One region of the Rouxiella sp. S1S-2 genome, then DNA from elsewhere that is predicted to be linked to it. Evidence: predicted binding sites of a transcription regulator. Region 1 holds the regulator's gene; each other region holds the start of a gene.
The links. The regulator Fur, encoded in region 1, represses iron uptake genes when iron is present. The targets are predictions, from matches to a motif close to ATAATAATGAGAACNACTATCAA.

Region 1 (4,954 bases):
GCTCCGTTGCTGTATCTAATCCACGCCGTGTTGACCGGGATAAGCCTGTACATCGCAACGGCGCTTGGCATCCACGCTGGGTTTTCCTTCTCGGCGGGCGCAATCGACTATGCGTTGATGTACAACCTGCCGGCGGCGAGCAAAAACGTATGGATGTTGCTGGTGATGGGGGTGATTTTCTTCATCATCTACTTCGTGTTGTTCACTGTGATTATTCGCATGTTCAATCTGAAAACGCCGGGACGTGAAGACGATGTTGCAGAGACGGGCACTCAGGACACCAACAGCAATACGGAAGAAGGGATGAGCCAACTCGCGTTAAGCTATGTCAGCGCGCTGGGAGGGTCTGATAATCTCAAAGGCATCGATGCGTGTATCACGCGTCTGCGACTCAACGTTAAAGACTCTGCACAGGTTAACGACGTGCTGGCAAAACGTCTGGGGGCGTCTGGCGTTATCCGTCTGAATAAACAAACTGTACAGGTCATTGTCGGTACCCGTGCCGAAAGCATTGCTGCTGCAATGCGTACGGTGATTGCGACCGGCCCAATAGCGGCAGCAACCGCAGCGCCAACGGCTGCGCCAGTGGCAGACGTTAAACCTCAGGCTGTACCCAATACGCCAAAGGTTGTGGTTGAAACGTTGATATCGCCGATTACCGGTGAAGTTGTTGCCTTGTCTGAGGTGCCTGATGAAGCCTTTGCCAGCGGTGCGGTAGGTGAAGGTTTAGCGATTCGCCCGACGAGTAAAACGGTGGTTGCTCCGGCAAACGGCGTTATCGTTAAATTCTTTAATACTAACCACGCCTTCTGTCTGGAAACCGAATCCGGAGCTGAAGTTGTGGTGCATATCGGACTCGATACCGTCGCACTTAACGGTCAAGGCTTTACCCGTCTGGTTGAAGAGGGTGCAACGGTGAGCGTGGGTCAGCCGGTACTGGAGCTAGACCTGGACTATCTGAACGGCAATGCGCGTTCAATGATAAGCCCGGTTGTAGTCAGTAACATGGAAGATTACGCAGGCATTGCGCTGTTGGCGGGAGAGACTGTGGTCGCGGGCGAAAGCAAGCTGTACGAGATCCAGTCCAAATAACGTCATATTGTTAAAAAATATCGGCGTGAGTTAAGCGCCGCGGCGGGAAGGGAGCAATCTCTTCCCGTTTTTTTATTATAAAATTCAAATTTGGCACATAAGGGTTGTTTCCCAGCGTGGCTTGTTGGAACATATGCGGTTAGTCTTTCGAGCTTTCGTTCGCGTAGAGGAAATGAACAATGAGTGAGGCTGAAGCCCGCCCAACAAATTTTATCCGTCAGATTATTGATGAAGATCTGGCATCGGGAAAACACGCTTCTGTCGTGACCCGTTTCCCGCCTGAGCCAAATGGTTATTTGCACATTGGCCACGCAAAATCGATCTGCCTGAACTTTGGCATCGCGCAAGACTACCAGGGCCAATGCAACCTGCGTTTTGATGATACCAACCCGGTGAAAGAAGATATCGAATTCGTCGAGTCTATTAAAAAAGACGTTCAGTGGCTTGGTTTCGAGTGGAGCGGTGAGGTTCATTACTCTTCCGACTATTTTGATCAACTGCACCACTATGCGGTTGAGCTGATTGAAAAAGGCCTGGCCTACGTTGACGAACTGTCTCCGGATCAGATCCGCGAATATCGCGGTAACCTGACGGCGCCGGGTAAAAATAGCCCGTTCCGCGATCGCACTGTGCAAGAGAACCTCGACCTGTTTGCCAAAATGCGCAACGGCGAGTTTGCCGAGGGCACCGCGTGCTTGCGCGCAAAAATTGACATGGCGTCGCCATTCTTCGTGATGCGTGATCCGGTGCTGTATCGCATCAAGTTTGCCGACCACCATCAGACCGGCACTAAGTGGTGCATCTATCCGATGTACGATTTCACCCACTGCATTTCCGATGCGCTGGAAGGGATCACTCACTCGCTGTGTACGCTGGAGTTCCAGGACAACCGCCGTCTGTATGACTGGGTGCTCGACAACATCAGCATCGCCTGTCATCCGCGTCAGTACGAGTTCTCACGCCTGAATCTTGAATATTCCATCATGTCCAAGCGCAAGCTGAGCCTGCTGGTGACCGACAAGATTGTAGAAGGTTGGGATGACCCGCGTATGCCAACGGTATCCGGCCTGCGTCGTCGCGGTTATACCTCGGCGTCAATTCGCGAGTTCTGTCGTCGTATCGGCGTGACCAAGCAGGATAACAACGTTGAAATGGCCGCGCTGGAGTCCTGCATTCGTGACGACCTCAACGAAAACGCGCCGCGTGCGATGGCGGTGATCAATCCGGTTAAAGTGATTATTGAGAACTTTACCGGTGATGCCGTTCAGTGGGTAAAAATGCCAAATCATCCGAGCAAGCCAGAAATGGGCTCGCGTGATGTGCCATTTACCGCTGAAATCTTCATCGATCAGGCTGATTTCCGCGAAGAAGCCAACAAGCAGTACAAGCGTCTGGTTCTGGGGAAAGAAGTGCGTTTGCGCAATGCGTACGTGATTAAAGCCGAACGCATCGAGAAAGATGCCGAAGGCAATATCACCACTATTTTCTGTAGCTATGACATTGATACCCTGAGTAAAGACCCTGCCGACGGCCGTAAAGTCAAAGGCGTGATCCACTGGGTGTCTGCGAGCGAAGGTAAACCGGCCGAGTTCCGCTTGTATGACCGCCTGTTCAGCGTCGCTAACCCGGCTCAGGCAGAAGACTTTCTGACCACTATCAATCCAGAGTCTCTGGTGATTGCCCACGGGTTTGTTGAACCGAGCATGGCAAACGCACAGGCCGCAGTGAGTCTGCAGTTTGAGCGTGAAGGGTATTTCTGCGCCGACAGCACTTACTCCAGTGCCGAGCACCTGGTGTTTAACCGCACCGTCGGGCTGCGTGACAACTGGGAAAGTAAGCCAGTCGTCTGATCAATAAGCGTGAGATCCCCGGCTCCAGGAGTGGGGGATCTACGCTAATCCCCAACTCTTCCGCATCAAATTCCAGGCATAAAAAAACCGCTTTTCAGCGGTCATTTTATAGGCGAATACTCTTTTGTTCCTCAGCGACAGCGCTGGGGCAAAATATCAGCCTTTACCATGCAGAGTTTCATCTTCGATGCAGTTGCCAAGTTCGCAATGGCCGTAAAGATAAAGACTGTGGTTGGTGAGTTTAATACCGTGTGCCTTGGCAATCTCACGTTGACGGCCTTCGATATACTCGTCACGGAACTCAATAACGCGGCCGCAGTCGAGGCAGATCAAATGGTCGTGGTGATGTTGCTGAGTCAGTTCAAATACTGACTTGCCGCCTTCAAAATTGTGACGGGTAACAATGCCGGCGTCGTCAAACTGGTTCAAAACACGGTAAACCGTGGCAAGACCAATCTCTTCGCCCATATCAATCAGTTCTTTGTACAAATCTTCCGCACTGACGTGATGACCTGCCGGAGCTTGCAACACTTCCAGGATTTTCAGGCGCGGAAGCGTGACTTTTAAGCCGGCTTTCTTCAGTGCGGTGTTGTTGTCAGTCATGCGGATTTAGTCCTGTCACTATGCTAATCACGTTAATGAAAACGGTGGGCTGTTCACAAACATCGTTCGCACCCTTCAAACGGGCGATAAAAAAGCCAAAACGATAAAAACAGATAATGTAAGTGTACCTTGATACAGCTGAAAGTTACAATTTTGTAGACGTTAAATTGTTAATTTCAGTGATAGTTTGGCCCTTTCGCGTTTAACCTCAACGATTCAGGGCCTTAGCCTTTGTGTGGGATTAGCCGATTATCTCTGAAAGGCTTAATTCTTCGCTAATTTGCTTAACCCAAGCGTCGACACGTTCGTTTGTCAGCTCAGGTTGACGGTCTTCGTCGATGGCCAGACCGATGAAGTGAGTATCATCCGCCATGCCTTTAGACGCTTCGTAACCGTAACCTTCGGTTGACCAGTGGCCAACAATCACGGCGCCGCGTGGTTCGATAATATCGCGAACGGTGCCCATCGCGTCACAGAAGTACTCGGCGTAATCTTCCTGATCGCCACAGCCAAACAGCGCAACCAGCTTGCCTTCAAAATCTATCTCTTCCAGCGTTGGGAAAAAGTCGTCCCAGTCACACTGTGCTTCACCGTAGTACCAGGTTGGGATGCCAAGCAGCAGAATATCGTATTTTTCCAGATCTTCTTTGCTGCTTTTGGCGATGTCCTGCACGTCAGCAACATCTTTACCCAACTGCTTCTGGATCATTTTTGCGATGTTTTCGGTGTTTCCGGTGTCGGAACCAAAGAAGATACCTACTACTGCCATAAGCTTATCTAACCTCTTGTTCTTCAATAGACTCATCGAGTCTGCTTTTTCGTCCGCGGCATGCGATTCAGTTTGCGCAAGATAATAGCAAACTCGACGGGCTGAGAACATATTCTCATCCCAACTCTGATTAATGCAGCACGGTTTTAATACGACCCTAATTCTAATGCCCTACAGTCTAACGGGCATTTCAGGCGAGCGTTATCGCCTTTGTGTGTTCTTGCACTTGCGGAAAGACGGAGAAACGCAACGGCGGATAACCGCTAGGGTTACCCGCCCGCATCACAAACGATGACTAACTTTCCTGATTGTTCAGATGAGACAGCAGCATCTGCTCAATCAGCTCGCTGCGACTGATATTTTGCTGTTCCGCCAGCTTATTAAGCGCATCCACGGCTTCGGCATTAATTTTCAGCTCAACGCGACGTAAACCGTTGTTTTTGTCACGGCGAAGCTGATTACGCTTGTTAATCCTAAGCTGTTCATCGCGAGAAAGCGGATTTGTTTTTGGACGTCCCGGACGGCGATCGTCTGCGAACAGATCAAGCGTCGTGCGATCCAGTTGTTCTTTTGCCATAGGTAGCGGTACAACTAGGGAAGTTACATCGAAAAGCGGCCAGGCCCTTTTCAGATGAAGTGG
Region 2 (4,954 bases), 3.6 Mb from region 1:
TGCTGAAGTTCCGCTTTCCGAAATGTTCGGTTATGCGACTCAGCTGCGTTCACTGACCAAAGGCCGTGCATCTTACTCCATGGAATTCCTGAAGTATGATGACGCGCCAAGCAACGTTGCCCAGGCTGTAATCGAAGCTCGTGGTAAATAAGCCTAGGTTTTAACACAATGATCCCGTGCTCTCTCCTTGAGGGGAGAGCACAATAGTAAGGAATATATCCGTGTCTAAAGAAAAATTTGAACGTTCCAAACCGCACGTCAACGTTGGTACTATCGGCCACGTTGACCACGGCAAAACTACCCTGACTGCTGCTATCACCACCGTTCTGGCTAAAACCTACGGCGGTTCTGCTCGTGCATTCGACCAGATCGATAACGCACCAGAAGAAAAAGCACGTGGTATCACCATCAACACTTCTCACGTTGAGTACGATACCCCAGCTCGTCACTACGCGCACGTTGACTGCCCAGGGCACGCCGACTACGTGAAAAACATGATCACCGGTGCTGCTCAGATGGACGGCGCTATCCTGGTTGTTGCTGCGACTGATGGCCCAATGCCACAGACTCGTGAGCACATCCTGCTGGGTCGTCAGGTTGGCGTTCCTTACATCATCGTGTTCATGAACAAATGTGACATGGTTGATGATGAAGAGCTGCTGGAACTGGTAGAAATGGAAGTTCGTGAACTTCTGTCTATGTACGACTTCCCAGGCGATGATCTGCCAGTCGTTCGTGGTTCAGCGCTGAAAGCACTGGAAGGCGACGCTGAGTGGGAAGCTAAAATCATTGAGCTGGCCGGTTTCCTGGATTCTTACATCCCAGAACCAGAGCGCGCAATTGACAAGCCATTCCTGCTGCCAATCGAAGACGTATTCTCCATCTCCGGCCGTGGTACAGTTGTTACCGGTCGTGTAGAGCGCGGTATCGTTAAAGTTGGCGAAGAAGTAGAAATCGTAGGTATCAAAGACACCGTTAAGTCTACCTGTACCGGCGTTGAAATGTTCCGTAAACTGCTTGACGAAGGTCGTGCAGGCGAGAACGTAGGTGTTCTGCTGCGCGGTATCAAGCGTGAAGACATCGAACGTGGTCAAGTATTGGCTAAACCAGGTTCAATCAAACCACACACCAAATTTGACTCAGAAGTCTATATCCTGAGCAAAGATGAAGGCGGCCGTCATACTCCGTTCTTCAAAGGCTACCGTCCACAGTTCTACTTCCGTACAACTGACGTGACCGGTACCATCGAACTGCCAGAAGGCGTAGAGATGGTAATGCCAGGTGACAACGTGAACATGGTTGTGACCCTGATCCACCCAATCGCGATGGACGACGGCCTGCGTTTCGCAATCCGTGAAGGCGGTCGTACTGTTGGTGCTGGTGTTGTTGCTAAAGTTCTCGCTTAATCGCTGATTTCTTGATGCAATTGAAAAGGGTGCTTCGGCACCCTTTTTTATGCCTATCTTTTAATAAAAGTTGTAATGTAAATTTTTCAGAACGTAATTGAAATAAAAACTATTCTCATTTACAGTTAACTGAATAGGTTAATTATTGAGTTAGTGTATGTACGTGTGTTTGTGTAATGCAGTCACTGACAAAGTGATCCGCAAAGTCATTCGGCAGCATCAGCCACAAACGATGAAACAGCTTCGCCAATTAGTCCCGATCGGAACTGATTGTGGAAAATGCATCAGGCAGGCCAGACAGATCCTGGTTGAGGAGCAAGAGAGCATTACCTATATCATCGAAGTTGCCTGATAAATAGTAGGGTTATTTTTTTGACTCTTTGCTAACTGGTTCTACACTTCATAGAACTAGAGCGGAGGGTATTCCTATGAAAGGCGATACAAAAGTCATTGCGCACCTTAACAAGCTGCTAGGAAATGAGCTCGTTGCCATTAATCAGTATTTTCTTCACGCCAGAATGTTCAAAAACTGGGGCTTGATGCGACTCAACGGCATCGAATACCACGAATCCATCGATGAAATGAAACACGCCGATATTTACATCGAGCGTATCCTGTTCCTGGAAGGCATTCCCAACCTGCAAGATCTCGGCAAGCTCAACATTGGTGAAGACATTGAGGAAATGCTCAAGTCCGATCTGGTTCTCGAGCTGGAAGGTGCCAAAGATTTACGTGAAGCCATTGCCTACGCCGATTCAATTCATGACTACGTAAGTCGCGATTTGATGATAAAAATCCTGGCCGATGAGGAGCACCACATTGACTGGATTGAAACCGAGCTTGATCTTATAGGTCGAGTGGGCCTGCAAAATTACGTTCAGACCCAGATAAAAGAAGAATCAAATAAAGCGGCGCATTAGTCCTTGGACTAAATCCGTTATTTAAACGTTACGCAGAATATACACCGAGGATCAGCCAGGCTGTTCATTTGCTGGCTGATATAAATTATACCCCCGGCAGCAGCAAGGAAAGGTCCAAACGGTATTTCTCCTTTGTTACGATTGAAACAGAATCGCAAAAAGAACACGATTATCCCCGTTATCGAAGCATAGACCGCCACCCACGGTAAACATTCCCATCCCAGCCATGCCCCCAACGCCGCCATGAGTTTAAAATCGCCATAACCCAACCCCTCTTTTTTGATCACTAATTTCACCAGCCAATAAATAGCCCATAAAAAAAAATAACCTGCAGCTGCACCGATAACGGAGCTGGCAAGAAATTGTGGTGTAAATAATGCGTGCAGCATCAAACCAACCCACAGCAGAGAAAGAGTAAGGCGGTCGGGTAACTGAAACCGTTCTATGTCGATAACACTCAGTGCCAGTAAGTAACCGACCAGAATCACACAGGTGATAAAGGCATAGCCGTGAACAATACCGAGCTGGTAAAGATCGTTAAACATTTAATATCCCTCAATATCTATAAGGTTACTCCTTTATGAAGCCATGAGGATAATCTTTGCCAGCGAACAAACAATCCTAAAAAAACGCCGTGGGGGATGAGCTTTCAACTTCGGGCGACGTCTCACAAATCGACTGCAACAGCCAAGAGGGGGAGGGGGCGTGTACGAAATAAACGCACTTTATTGCCTTAGGGGGTTGCTTACTTTGCTGTGTTACGTATAATGCGCGGGCTTACCTAATCTTGGTAAGCCTAATTCGATAAGAATTAGTTGTCGAGCAAAGTAACCGCTCGGCAAACAATACTCCCGATATGGGGGTTATGTGAAGAACGATTACACTCTCCCATCAATCGAAATGGGACCGAGTAGTAGTCATTTTACGTTTAAAATAATTGGAGCTCTGGTCTCATGCAGAACCAAAGAATCCGTATCCGCCTGAAAGCGTTTGATCATCGTTTGATTGATCAATCAACTGCGGAAATCGTTGAGACCGCGAAGCGCACTGGTGCGCAAGTTCGTGGTCCAATTCCGCTGCCGACCCGCAAAGAGCGCTTTACCATTCTGATTTCTCCGCACGTCAATAAAGATGCGCGCGATCAGTATGAGATTCGCACTCACAAGCGTCTGGTTGACATCGTTGAGCCAACCGAGAAAACCGTTGATGCTCTGATGCGTCTGGATCTGGCTGCTGGTGTAGACGTGCAGATCAGCCTGGGTTAATCAGGGTCATTGAGCGATTGAGAGGTTGAAACAATGATTGGTTTAGTCGGTAAGAAAGTGGGTATGACTCGCATCTTCACAGAAGATGGTGTTTCTATCCCTGTAACCGTTATCGAAATTGAAGCAAACCGCGTTACTCAGATCAAAGATCTGGAAAACGACGGTTACCGTGCTGTTCAGGTTACTACTGGTAGCAAAAAAGCTAACCGTGTAACCAAACCAGAAGCGGGTCACTTCGCTAAAGCTGGCGTAGAAGCTGGCCGTGGTTTGTGGGAATTCCGCCTTGCAGAAGGTGAAGAGTTCACTGCAGGTCAAGACATTAGCGTTGAAATTTTCGCAGACGTTAAGAAAGTAGACGTTACTGGTACATCTAAAGGTAAAGGTTTCGCGGGTACTGTTAAACGCTGGAACTTCCGTACTCAAGATGCTACACACGGTAACTCCTTGTCTCACCGCGTTCCGGGTTCTATCGGTCAGAACCAGACTCCGGGCAAAGTGTTCAAAGGCAAGAAAATGGCAGGCCAACTGGGTAACGAGCGTGTAACCGTTCAAAGCCTGGACGTAGTACGTGTTGACGCTGAGCGCAACCTGCTGCTGGTCAAGGGTGCTGTTCCGGGTGCTACCGGTGGCAACCTGATCGTTAAACCTGCTGTTAAGGCTTAACGTCGAGGAGATAGGAATGGAATTAGTAGTGAAAGACGCGCAGAGCGCGCTGACTGTTTCCGAAACTACCTTCGGGCGTGATTTCAATGAAGCGCTGGTACACCAGGTTGTTGTTGCTTACGCAGCAGGTGCCCGTCAAGGTACTCGCGCTCAGAAGACCCGTGCTGAAGTAACTGGTTCCGGTAAGAAACCATGGCGTCAGAAAGGTACTGGCCGTGCGCGTGCAGGTTCTGTAAAGAGCCCAATCTGGCGTTCCGGTGGTGTGACCTTTGCTGCAAAGCCACAGGACCACAGTCAAAAAGTAAATAAAAAGATGTACCGCGGCGCGCTGAAAAGCATTCTGTCCGAACTGGTACGTCAAGATCGCCTGATCGTTGTCGAGACGTTCTCTGTAGAAGCGCCTAAAACTAAGCTGCTTGCTCAGAAACTGAAAGACATGGCTCTGGAAGACGTGCTGATTGTAACCGGCGAAGTCGACGAGAATCTGTTCCTGGCCGCACGTAACCTGTACAAGGTTGACGTTCGCGATGTAGCAGGTATCGATCCAGTAAGCCTGATCGCCTTCGACAAAGTCGTTATGACTGCTGACGCAGTTAAGCAAGTTGAGGAGATGCTGGCATGATTCGTGAAGAACGTCTGCTGAAAGTGCTGCGCGCGCCGCACGTTTCTGAAAAAGCATCCGCCGCGATGGAAAAGAACA
Region 3 (4,954 bases), 3.5 Mb from region 1:
TGCCTATAAATGTAAGCGTAGCGGTATGTCTGGGGATGTATTTAAGAAAATTCAGGACACTAAGGTTAAAGTGAGTGTCTTCAATATCAACAAGGGGGGACTACTAACAGGGACTAAAAATACTTTTATAAGAGTAACGCCCCTTGAGATAGCGACGGGTGAATTATTGAGAAAACTGACACCACTAATTGGATCTAATAGAGCACACAATAACCAGAGTTATAAAATAGAATGGCCTGCTGAGTTTAAAAATAACGGCATAAGTACGACCTTTACAGATGACAGCTTACAAACTTATGTCAACATGAAAATGAAACGTACAGTTTCCTCAGCCACTGCTCTTAATTCAATAAAAGATTCGATCCGAGCATCTGCCGAAACGAACGCTTACATCCATAATCAAATGAATATGGCCACGCACACTAATTTCGATAAGGTCAGCTCAGAAGATCTCAATGATGTTCAGCAGATAAAATTCAAGGGGTATCCTGTCTCGAATCTATTCTTGGTTGGAAGAATGATTCATGGTACCAGCAGCAGTTTTGTGCCTGTTAAATTAAAGGATGCTGAAAACAATCTCGCGGGCCAGACTGAACTGTTAATAGAGATGAATGCTGGATTGCCTAAGAGTCAACAGAATAAAGTCCCCGCATCATTTGCGTCTCTTGAAGGTAAATATAATCTGTTGAAGATGTTTTTCACCGGAGTGACATCGCCATTTTCCTTAGGTGAAAAAGGGCGTGTTCAGGATATTTTAGCTAAAGTCGTCGTTGACAATTTCGAAGATGATTTTGATAGACTTATCGTGTCGCGTGGAGAATCAACATTATTCGCGTTGGCGGGGGGCATTGAAGTTTTACTTAAACTTTTACCTTTCTGGGCTCCATTTACTGGAATGAGTATCTCTGCCAATATAGGGCTCGGTTTATGTAATGCAGTACCTTCTACATTAAAAGCCTTGGCTGAAGATGATAGAGCGAAAACTATAGCTCATCTTAGAGACGGTTTGACGGCATTGTCAACGCATTTATTGGCAGGTATTTTAGCCACACGACCGATTATTCCAAGGGGTTTATCATTAGCCAAGGAAGTAAGACATACAGCTGATAAAATCTTGGATAATCCTAATGATAAATTAATAACCCTCTCAAAATTTGTTGATAAGTTATTTAGCATGAAATTTAACTTTGTTGCGAAAGACACTCAGACTGTCGCCGCCTTTTTAAAGTTAAACGTGCCACCCGCTGCTGTCAACTTATTAGTGAGATTTTTGGGGGGAGTCTCAAAAGCAGTATATAATTTGTTGGCAACGGCGTCCAAAGAGAGGCAATTAGCAGCAGCGAATGCGGCAATTGCTCACATAGATAGGCAATCAGTAACAGCGAATGCGCCAATTGCTCCCAGAGATAGTACACTAAACTATGTGTCCTATACTATTGAGGAGGGGGATACCTTCAAAGATATTGCCAAAAAAGCCTATGGGGCCAATAGAGAAGACCGATATGTTGAACTGTTCAACGCCAACAGAGATTTACTTGCATCTCTTGAAGGGCCATTACCCGTGGGGCAGACATTACGAATTCCTGTCGTACCCGGTATGATGAGTGGGTGGGGAGCATAGTTTACTTGGTCGTTTCAATCTCAAACACACTCTGTTCCCCAACCCACCAAGCGGATTAATGGCCGCTAAACTGCGTTTCCAGCTGCGTCAGCAGATTGCTGGCGCTGTAGTAATCCAGTCGGAAGGTGTCGTTGCCTAAGGCAAACACCTGCTTGTTTTGTACCGCAGGCAGGTGGCTCAGGAACACATTGCTTTCCAGACGCTTAGCATCAGTTTGATCACCGGCAAACAGCAGCAGCGATTTGCCGTTTAAGCCCATCGCCATGTTTTCACCCGCCAACTGAATAATGTCCTTGCGAATGCCCTGCGTTTGACCGCTGGCGACATTGGCCGGAGGTTGTGCCAGCGTAAAGCCCAGCTGTTCCAGCATTTGCCCCTGCGGGGAGGCCGGTGTCCACAGGTTGGCGGCTTTGCCGTCGGGACGATAAACCAAAGCCGAGACTGGCTGCGCAGGTAAATGAATACTTTGCTTTAGGGCTTTCTCGCGTGCGTCAAAGCTGGCGACGGTTTTAGCCGCATCGGCTTCTTTACCGGTCGCTTCACCCAATTCTACTGCCAGTTCCTGCCAACTTTTGTCATCGTAATTCACCACCATCACCGGCGCGAGCGCGGAAAGCTGGTCGTAAACTTTTAGCGCAGAATCTCCGCCGGTGGCGGCAATAATAATTAAATCAGGCGCTTCACCGGCAATCGCCTCGGCGTTGGGTTCACCGATATAAAGGCGTTTTACCGCACGTTGTTTGGCGATGCTGCTCCACTGACGAAAGAAACCCTGGTCGTCCGAGATGCGGGTATTGGGGCTGGTGGCACCGCTGGCAATCACAGGCGCATTAATAGCCAGCAGTGTGCCGGTGACGGTGACGCTGGTGGAAACAATACGCTGAGGAGGATGTTGCAGAGTTATCACCCCGTGCGAGGTTTTAATCTCTCTTGGCCAACCTTCGGCTGCATGGGCCGAAACCGTCAGAAGGGTGAATATTCCTAAAATAGCGGCCAAAGGGCGCAACGTTGTTAACTTCATTTTAAGACCTTAATTGTGAATAACTGCCGGTTTCATTTGGGGAAATCCAGTAAGAATGCCAGCGAATTGCTCCGGGGCAAAATTCCGTTTCATTGACACTGTTACACTCATCACGTACTTTAAACGCGATCAAATACAAATGATAATAATTATCATGCAAATTATCATTACTTTTTGTGTGAATACACTGCGTGGGAGTGTACAGATGGATACTGTGATGAAAGAGCGCGATTTAGCCGGTAAACAGCGCGAGGCCGAAAACATCAATTTTGCCGACCTTTCCCCTACCTCGGGTTTTTTCTTTACATCGCCTTTCAAAAGCCTGAGCACGGAAGGTTGCTTGACCAACGTCCGTGAGCCTGCCGTCGATGGCGATGCGATTAACGGTAAATTTCAACAGGCGGTGCAGGCTGCATTTTCCGATGCTCGCGCAGCGGGAATCAAACATCCCGTACTTTGCGGGGCAATACCTTTTGATAAACGCCAACCTTCGGCTCTATTTGTGCCAAAAAAGACGCACTGGATTGAGCGCAGCGCGGTAATGTCCGCAGTTCAGGCCCAGGAAAGCGAGCTACCGGCCGTGCTAAGTAAAACGGAGTTGCCTGAACAGCAGCAGTTTATGCAGATGGTTACCGATGCGGTGCAGGCGATGAACGACGGTAAGTTAGATAAAGCCGTACTATCGCGTCTGCTGGAGATTAAAACGCGCGGTGCGGTAGAACGTCCGGCGCTGTTGAACCGCGTCATTGTCCAAAACCCTAACGGCTATCACTTTCACGTTCCGCTGGAGCAGGGGGCGCTTATCGGTGCCAGCCCAGAGCTGCTGCTGCGTAAAAATGGCAATAAGTTTTACTCTAATCCACTTGCCGGTTCTGCCCGTCGCGAAAGCTGCCCACAGCAGGACGCCGAAGTGAGTCGCGTTTTACTCGATTCGGGCAAGGATTTGTATGAACACCAGATAGTGACCGAAGGCATGCGCCGGGTATTGGCGTGCCGCAGTCGTCATTTACACATCCCCGCCACGCCAGAGCTTTTGAGCACGCCGACCCTGTGGCACTTGTCTACCCCGATTGATGGCGACGTGCTGGATCCGCAGGAAAATGCCCTGTCGCTGGCCTGTCTTCTGCATCCGACGCCGGCGCTTTGCGGGTCACCGACGCGAATTGCCCGTGATTTGATCGAGCAACTCGAACCTTTCGATCGAGGCCTGTTTGGCGGGATCGTCGGCTGGTGTGACGATCGTGGTAATGGTGAATGGGTGGTTACGATCCGCTGTGGCACCGTTAACGGCGATCAGGTGCGGCTGTTTGCTGGAGCAGGCATCGTTCCTGACTCCTCTCCTGAATCTGAGTGGCGCGAAACTGGCGTAAAACTGAATACCATGCTTCGCGCATTTGGTTTGAACTAAGTCTGAGAATAAGAATATGAGCATAACCTTTACCGCCTGGCCGGAGAATTTTGCACGACTGTACCGCGAGCGCGGTTATTGGATAGATGAGCCGCTGACCGACATTCTTACCCGTCAGGCCAACAATGACCATGTCGCGATGATTGATGCGACAGGCAGTCTGAGTTATCGCGAGCTTAACCAGCAGTCGGACAGTCTGGCGGGCGCGCTGCGTCGCCGAGGCCTGGTTGCAGGCGATACCGCCCTGGTGCAGCTGGGTAACGTTAACGAATTCTACGTGGTGTTTTTTGCGCTGTTGAAAATTGGCGTGGTGCCGGTTAATGCGTTGTTCAGCCATCAACGCACCGAGCTACAGTCGTATGCCAGCCAAATCAATCCTGCGCTGCTGATTGCCGACCGCGACCACGTACTGTTTGGCGACGATACTTTTCTTGATGCTTTTTTGGCTCAGCACACCTCGCTGCGTCAGGTTGCGCTGCGCAATGCCGAACGCGCCGAGCAGTCGCTGGCGGCGTGGATAGCTGAACCCCAGCAAGAATTTACGGCGTCGCCAACTGCCGCGGATCAGGTCGCCTTCTTCCAGCTTTCGGGCGGAAGCACCGGTACGCCAAAGCTTATTCCTCGCACCCACAACGACTATTATTACAGCATTCGTGCCAGCGTGGAGGTTTGCCATTTTGACAGTGAAACGCGTTATTTATGCGCGCTGCCGATAGCGCACAACTACCCGATGAGTTCTCCGGGCGCACTCGGCGTGTTTTACGGCGCTGGGCAAATGGTGCTGGCAGCTGACCCGAGTGCAACGGTCTGCTTCAAACTGATTGAACAACATAAAATTAACGTCACCGCGCTGGTTCCTCCGGCGGTCACGCTCTGGCTGCAAGCGATTGAAGAATGGGGCAGC

Region 2: bfd (bacterioferritin-associated ferredoxin) is a predicted target of Fur. The motif match lies at 1,503-1,525, and genes of this name have one in related genera.
Region 3: GA565_RS03175 (isochorismate synthase) is a predicted target of Fur. The motif match lies at 2,776-2,798, and genes of this name have one in related genera.

The regions. Positions count from the first base shown of each region.
Region 1 covers NZ_WFKL01000001.1:4,194,179-4,199,132, reverse strand. Annotated here, with positions in the region: gene nagE (PTS N-acetyl glucosamine transporter subunit IIABC) at 1-1,092, shown strand, start outside; gene glnS (glutamine--tRNA ligase) at 1,272-2,942, shown strand; gene fur (ferric iron uptake transcriptional regulator) at 3,099-3,545, opposite strand; gene fldA (flavodoxin FldA) at 3,787-4,314, opposite strand; gene ybfE (LexA regulated protein) at 4,610-4,891, opposite strand.
Region 2 covers NZ_WFKL01000001.1:612,713-617,666, forward strand. Annotated here, with positions in the region: gene fusA (elongation factor G) at 1-151, shown strand, start outside; gene tuf (elongation factor Tu) at 222-1,406, shown strand; gene bfd (bacterioferritin-associated ferredoxin) at 1,564-1,758, shown strand; gene bfr (bacterioferritin) at 1,835-2,326, shown strand; gene GA565_RS02830 (A24 family peptidase) at 2,344-2,871, opposite strand; gene rpsJ (30S ribosomal protein S10) at 3,280-3,591, shown strand; gene rplC (50S ribosomal protein L3) at 3,625-4,254, shown strand; gene rplD (50S ribosomal protein L4) at 4,271-4,876, shown strand; gene rplW (50S ribosomal protein L23) at 4,873-4,954, shown strand, end outside.
Region 3 covers NZ_WFKL01000001.1:672,454-677,407, forward strand. Annotated here, with positions in the region: gene GA565_RS03165 (LysM peptidoglycan-binding domain-containing protein) at 1-1,621, shown strand, start outside; gene fepB (Fe2+-enterobactin ABC transporter substrate-binding protein) at 1,677-2,642, opposite strand; gene GA565_RS03175 (isochorismate synthase) at 2,848-4,050, shown strand; gene GA565_RS03180 ((2,3-dihydroxybenzoyl)adenylate synthase) at 4,067-4,954, shown strand, end outside.